2 linked regions of the Ancylobacter polymorphus genome follow. The protein of the gene in region 2 interacts with the protein of the main gene of each other region in a pairwise test. Links are inferred from orthologs where the notes say so. Each region holds a gene or a part of one and is shown on either strand. Other genes may lie near its edges. The genes, in order: ptsN and K9D25_RS17080.

Evidence for each region.
Region 1: the proteins of K9D25_RS17080 (region 2) and ptsN interact in binary tests that used the Escherichia coli proteins (3 or more experiments, as listed by UniProt). The link is inferred for Ancylobacter polymorphus from one-to-one orthologs.

What each region holds. Positions count from the first base shown.
Region 1 is NZ_CP083239.1:307,237-310,499, forward strand. The notes cover bases 280-3,233. They hold ptsN (PTS IIA-like nitrogen regulatory protein PtsN), read right to left. Parts: upstream 2,011-3,233; coding sequence 1,549-2,010; downstream 280-1,548. Other genes in these bases: K9D25_RS01360 (NAD(P)-dependent alcohol dehydrogenase), read left to right, coding at 280-1,040; K9D25_RS01365 (helix-turn-helix domain-containing protein), read right to left, coding at 1,121-1,444; hpf (ribosome hibernation-promoting factor, HPF/YfiA family), read right to left, coding at 2,102-2,707; rpoN (RNA polymerase factor sigma-54), read right to left, coding at 2,902-3,233. In the rest of the region: more of K9D25_RS01360, read left to right, coding at 1-279; more of rpoN, read right to left, coding at 3,234-3,263. UniProt on the Escherichia coli protein: Seems to have a role in regulating nitrogen assimilation.
Region 2 is NZ_CP083239.1:3,575,526-3,579,152, reverse strand. What follows is about bases 72-3,389. They hold K9D25_RS17080 (sensor histidine kinase), read right to left. Parts: upstream 2,996-3,389; coding sequence 272-2,995; downstream 72-271. Other genes in these bases: kdpC (potassium-transporting ATPase subunit KdpC), read right to left, coding at 3,013-3,389; K9D25_RS17085 (response regulator), read right to left, coding at 72-275. Also shown: more of K9D25_RS17085, read right to left, coding at 1-71; more of kdpC, read right to left, coding at 3,390-3,603; potassium-transporting ATPase subunit KdpB, read right to left, coding at 3,618-3,627. UniProt on the Escherichia coli protein: Member of the two-component regulatory system KdpD/KdpE involved in the regulation of the kdp operon. KdpD may function as a membrane-associated protein kinase that phosphorylates KdpE in response to environmental signals.

The sequences.
Region 1 (3,263 bases), 3.3 Mb from region 2 along the record:
CCGGCCGAATCGTTCTCGACGAGAAGCCGATTCCCGATGTCGGGCCGCTTGACGCGCTGGTGCGCGTCACCACCACCACCATCTGCGGCACCGATGTGCACATCCTCAAGGGCGAGTATCCCGTCGCCAAGGGCCTCACCATCGGCCATGAGCCGGTGGGCGTGATCGAGAAGCTCGGCTCGGCCGTGACCGGCTACAGCGAAGGCCAGCGCGTCATTGCCGGCGCCATCACCCCCTCAGGCCATTCCTATGCCTGCCTGTGCGGCTGCGGCTCGCAGGACGGCCCCGGCATGAAGCACGGCTTCAAGCCCATGGGCGGCTGGAAATTCGGCAACACCATCGACGGTACCCAGGCGGAATATGTGCTGGTGCCCGATGCCCTCGCCAATCTCGCCCCGGTGCCGGACGCGCTGACCGACGAAGAAGTGCTGATGTGCCCGGACATCATGTCCACGGGCTTCTCCGGCGCGGAAAGCGGCGCGGTGCAGATCGGCGACATCGTCGCGGTGTTCGCGCTCGGCCCCATCGGCCTGTGCGCCGTCGCCGGCGCCAAGCTGAAGGGCGCCACCCGCATCATCGGCGTCGACACCGTGCCGGAGCGCCTCGCCATCGCCCGGCAGCTCGGCTGCAGCGACGTGGTGGACTTCAAGCAGGGCGACGTGGTCGAGCAGATTCTGGCGCTGACCGACGGGCGCGGGGTCGATGTCGCCATCGAGGCGCTGGGCACCCAGCACACATTCGAAAGCGCGCTGAAAGTGCTGCGCCCCGGCGGGACGCTCTCTTCGCTCGGCGTCTATTCCACCGATCTCAAGATCCCGCTCGGCGCCTTCTCCGCCGGCCTCGGTGACAACAAGATCGTCACCACGCTCTGCCCCGGCGGCAAGGAGCGCATGCGCCGGCTGATCGACGTGATCGCCTCCGGCCGGGTGGACCTGAAACCGCTGGTCACGCATCGCTTCAAGCTGGACGATATCGAGGCCGCCTACGACCTGTTCTCGCATCAGCGCGACGGCGTGCTGAAAGTGGCTATTACGCCGTAACGGTCTCCACCGTCCCTGCGGCGCACTGCGAACGCTCCCGGAACGGCCTTCAGAGCCGTCCGGGACGACGCGCGGCGGCGTCAGCCATCATTGGCGGAACTGAGCCGATTGGCGGGGATATAGCCGCCCTGCTGGCGGATGCGCAGGCCCGCGCCACCGCCGCTGCTGGCCTGGCCGGGGGCGAGAAGTTCCACGCCCCCCTCTTCCAAGGCGCGCAACACGCGCTCGGCTTCCGAGGGGTCGAAATCGTCGACCGCCTCGCCCCCGCGCTCGAACCGCTCCAGCCACTCCGCCGTCACCCGCGCCTTTTGCGCCAGTTCCGCGGCGCTCCAGCCCAGAAGGGCGCGCGCCGCCCGGCACTGGCCGGCGGAAAGGGCGAGGTTGGCGGGAAGGGTTTCGGGCATGGCGGGCCTCCTGAACGAACGGGGTCTGACCCTGACGAGATAGGGCGGCGGGCGTCGATGTCACCCGCCTCAGGCGGCACCGCCCGGGCGCCTCGGGAGCGGTGTCACACCGCGTCGGCTGGGGCACCGGTGAGCAGGGCGTGGATCGCCTGCGCGTCGCGGCACTGGCGTAGCTTGCGCGCCACCTCGGGGTCGCGCAGCAGCCGCGCCACCCGCGCCAGCGCCTTGAGATGATCGGCGCCCGCCGATTCCGGTGCCAGCAGCAGGAAGATGAGGTCGACCGGCTCGCCATCGAGCGATTCGAAGTCAATCGGCCGCTCCAGCCGCGCGAACATGCCGAACAGCCGGTCCATCTTCGCCAGCTTGCCGTGCGGAATGGCGATGCCATTGCCGACGCCGGTGGAGCCGAGGCGCTCGCGCTGGTTCAGCGTCTCGAAAATCTCGCGCTCGTCCCGCTTCAGCAGCGTCGCCGCATGGGCGGAAAGCTCCTGCAGGGCCTGTTTCTTGCTGCCAACCTTGAGGGTCGGAAACACCGCGGACGGTGACAGAATGTCGATCAGAGCCATGAAACGATCCGCGGCGTGGCGATCCGGGTCGGGGCGAGACGAAGCGCGCGAACCGCCGCAGCGGCCGCGCGCTTCCCATGAGGTCGGGGGATCAATGGACGTCTTCCGCCTGGGCGCTGGCCGGCGGGTCCACCCAGCCGACATGCCCGTCCCCGCGCCGGTAGACGACGTTGATACGGCCGTGACCGGCATGGCGGAACACCAGGGCGGTGGCGCCGGTGAAGTCGAGTTCGAGAACCGCGTTGCTCACCGAGAGACGCGGCAGCGTCGCGGTCGCCTCGGCCACCACGGTCGGGCACCAGCCTTCCGTCGGCTCGGCGTCCTCATGGTCGGGGGCGGAGAACACGGTGAGCGGCACGGTCTCGCCGGCAGCGGCGGGCTCGGCGGCATTCTCGCCATTGGCGGCGCGGCGCTTGACCCGGCTCTTGTAGCGGCGGAGCCGCGTCTCGATCCGCTCCACGGCGGCGTCGGCGCTGGCATAGGGGTCCTGCGCATCGGCATGGGCCTGCAGCACTGTCCCGCTGTCGAGATGCAGCGCGCAATCCGCGCGATAGCCGGAGCCCTCGCGGGCGACCGTGACGTGGCCGGACCAGCCACCGTCGAAGTACTTGTCCATCGCCCCGGCGACGCGATCGGAAACGCGCTGCCTGAGAGCCTCGCCCACGTCGAGATTTTTTCCTGAAACCCGCAGCGGCATCGTGACTCGTCCTTCTGCTGGGGCGGGTCGGGAAGCGTTCGCGAATTCGCCCCTCGCCCTGCCCGAACTCCCTAACATGCCCGGCCGGTGCCACTAAGAGGTATGAGCCGGAAAGGAAAGTGTCAACGAGAAGCGGTGGACAGCGTGTGTGAAGCTTGTGTGAAGCCGTCCTGCACGCCTCGAGAGCGCCCTCGTCAGCCTCCGGCCGCCGCCGCCTGTTTCTCGCGCCGGCGCTGGACGGACGAGGGAATGCGCATGGCTTCACGGTATTTTGCCACCGTACGGCGGGCGATGTCGATCCCCGCCTCGCGCAGGCGCTGCACCAGCGTGTCGTCGGAAAGCACGTCGTCCGGGCTCTCCGCCTCGATCATCTGCTTGATGCGGAAGCGCACCGATTCCGCGGAATGCGCCTCGCCACCGTCGGAAGATGAAATAGACGACGAGAAGAAATACTTCATCTCGAAGATTCCGCGCGGCGTCGCCATGTATTTGTTAGAGGTGACGCGCGAGACCGTGGATTCGTGCATGCCGATGGCATCGGCCACCATGCGCAGGT
Region 2 (3,627 bases):
GTCTCCTGATCGCGCACCGACAGCACCAGAATCGGCACGCGCGACCATTCGCGTATGGCGGCGATCACCGCCTTGCCGTCCATATCAGGCAGGCCAAGATCGAGCACCACGCAATCGGGCGCCGAGGTGGCGGCGAGTTCGATGCCCTGCCGCCCGCGCTCGGCCTCGGTGATGTCATAGCCGCCACTGCCGAGCGCGATGCGCAGGAAGCGGCGGATCGGCGCGTCGTCTTCCACCACGAGGATGCGGGCAGGGGGCGTGTCGGGCTCGGTCATGTGCCGTCGTCAGTGGGCGCCGTGGCGAGGGGCAGGCGCAGCACGATGGTCGTGCCGCGTCCGTTCGGCCCGGGCAGCGCGCGGGCCGTGCCGCCGTGAGCCTCCACCAGACCGCGCACAATGGCAAGGCCGAGCCCGGTGCCGGCCGGGCGCCCGTCGCCCTCGGTGACGCGGTGGAACAGGTCGAACACCTTCTCCCGCTCGCTGTCGGGAATGCCGGGGCCTTCATCGCTGATCGCGACCAGCGCCTCCGACCCTTCGGCATGGGCCGACACGGTGATGGCGGTGCCGGGCGGGGCGTATTTGGCGGCGTTCTCGATCACATTGGTCAGCGCCTGGCCGATCAGCACCGGGTCGACATCCAGCATGGGCAGATCGCGCGGCAGGGCGATGCCGAGCTGATGGCCGGCCAGCGACCGGGCGAGGTCGGTGCGCACCCGGCCGACGATTTCCGCCAGTTCCACCGGCGCGCGGCGGGGCGTGAGCGCGCCATGGCCGAGGCGCGTCATGTCCAGCAGGTTCTGCACATAACGGTCGAGCCGGCGCGCCTCGTCGAGCGCGGTGCCGGCGAGCTCCCGCCGGTCGGCGCGGGAAAGCCCGTCCGGGTCCTCGGCCAGCGCCGAGACCGTGCCGATGACGGTGGCGAGCGGGGTGCGCAGATCATGGCTCACCGAGTTGAGCAGCGCCCCGCGCAACCTTTCGCTCTCGCCGGAGACACGGGCATCCGCCAGTTCCTCGGCGAGCCGCACCCGTTCCACCGCGACGGCGACCTGGTCCTCCACCGCCAGCAGCAGACGGCGGGTCTCAGGATCGAGGCTGCGGCTGCGGTCCTTGAAGCGCACGCCGATGACGCCGAGCGTCTTCTCCCCCGCCGCCAGCGGCACGAACAGCCATTCGCTCATCGGCAGGGTGGCGGTGCCGGAACCGGCGGGCTCGTTGCGCTCGAAGGCCCAGCGCGCCGCGCCTTCCGCGCGCGGGTCCAGTTCCTCGATGGAGGGATGGCCCTGCACCTGTTCCAGCGCGCCGGAAGGGGCGGGCATGAGGATGAGCGAGCGGCAGTCCAGCGTCGCGGCGATGTGGTAGGCGCCGGCCCACAGCACATCGTCGGCATTGCCAGCGGAGGCGATCTTGCGGGCGAAGTCGTACAGCGTCTCGGTGCGCCGCTGCGCCACCCGCAGCCCTTCCACCTGCGCCTTCAGCCGTCCCGCCAGCGAGCCGGTGAAGACGGCGCCGACCAGGAAGACGAGGATGGAGACGATATCCTCGGGGTTGTTCACCGCCAGCGTGTAATAGGGCTCGGTGTAGAGCAGATTATAGGCGAGCGAGCCGAGCAGCGTCGCCAGCATGGAGGGGCCGAGGCCGAAATTGGCGCCCACCACCAGCACGGCGGTGAGATAGATCGCGGAAATGGCGCCGCCGGGGATCGCGTCCCAGGCGCCGACCGGCCAGGCGACCGCGCTGGCCACAGCCGTCGCCGCCACCGCCGCCGCATAGCCGCGCCAGTCGGGGTCGAGCCTCGGCCAGGCGAAGCCGCCGCGCCGTGCCGGCGGCTTCGGGTCGCTGACGATGGTCACCTCGAAATCCGTCGCCGCGTCGAGCAGCCGCTCGGCCACCGGCTCGCGCAGCAGCCGCGCCAGCCGTCGCCAGCCGGCGCCATGGGTGCGCGGCCGGCCGATGACGACGCGCGAGACGTTGCGGCTGCGGGCGAAGCGGAGCAGCTCGGCTACCGCGTCGGATTCGGCGTGAAGGGTGACGGTCTCCGCCCCCAGCGTCTCGGCGAGGCGCAGCGCGTCCAGCGTGGCGGCGCGCGCGTCCGCCGGCAGCGTCTCATGGCGCGGGGTGAGGACGGTGGCGACGATCCAGGGCAGGCGCGCGCGGTCCGCCATGCGGCGCCCCGCCCGTACCAATGCCTTGGCCACCGGCGCCTCATTGACGCAGACCAGCAGCCGCTCCTGCGTTGGCCACGGGCCCTTGACGGCGTTTGCCCGCATATAGGCGAGCATTTCCGCGTCCACCCGGCTCGCGGCGGTGCGCAAGGCGAGTTCGCGCAGGGCGGTGAGGTTGCCGCGCGAGAAGAAGTTCTCCAGCGCCCGCCCCACCTGCTGCGGGACATAGACCTTGCCGTCCTTCAGCCGCTTGATCAGCTCGTCCGGCGGCAGGTCGATCAGCTCGATTCCATCGGCACGCTGCAGCACATGGTCGGGCACGGTCTCGGAGACGCGCACCCCGGTGATGCGCGAGACGATGTCGTTGAGGCTCTCCATGTGCTGGATGTTGAGCGTCGTCGTCACGTCGATGCCGGCGTCGAGCACTTCCAGCACATCCTGCCAGCGCTTGGGATGGCGCGAGCCGGGGGCGTTGCTGTGGGCGAGCTCGTCGATGAGGGCGAGGCCGGGGCGGCGGGTGAGCAGGGCGTCAAGGTCGAGCTCGCTGAGGCTTTGGCCGCGATACTCGACGACGCGGCGCGGCAACTGCTCCAGCGTGCGCAGCAGGGCGGCGGTTTCCGCCCTGCCATGGGTCTCCACCAGCGCGACCACCACATCGACGCCCGCCAGCTGGCGGGCGCGCGCTTCCTCCAGCATGGCGAAGGTCTTGCCGACGCCGGGGGAGGCGCCGAGGAAGATTTTCAAGCGCCCCGGCGCGCCCCGCCCGCGCGCCTCTATCCGGGCTTCGTCGAGAAAGGCTTCGGGGGCGGGGCGTTCCTCGGCTTGGGTGGGCATCGCAGCACGCAGATCCGTTAGCGCTTCAGATCGTCGAGGGCGAGGTTCAGCGCCAGAACATTGACGCGCGGCTCGCCGAGAACGCCGAAGCTGCGGCCAAGGATAGAGCGGTTGACCAGCGCGCGCACCTCGTCTTCCGGCAGGCCGCGCGCCTTGGCGACGCGGGCGACCTGCAGCGCCGCCGCAGCCGGCGAGATGTCGGGATCGAGGCCCGAGGCCGAGGCGGTGACGAGATCGGCCGGCACCGGCCCGCCGCCGAGCGCGGCGACCCGCGCCTTCACCGCCTCGGCGAGGACGGCCGAGCTCGGGCCGAGGTTTGAGCCGGTGGAGCTCGCCGCATTATAGGGGGCCTCCACGCTTTTCGCCGGGTCCGCCGGATCGGCACCTGTCGTGGCGGAGGGGCGGCCGTGGAAATAGCGCTCCGAGGTGAAGGACTGGCCGATGAGCGTGGAGCCGACCACGCGGCCACCGACCGTGACCGGCGAGCCATTGGCGGCCGTGGGGAAGGCCAGCTGGGCGAAGCCGGTGACGGCGAGTGGATAGGCGAGGCCGGTGAGCGCGGTGAAGAGGCCGAGAAGCACCAGGGCGGGACGCAGAGCGGTGTTCATGGAACGGCCTCCTCTCAGGCCAGA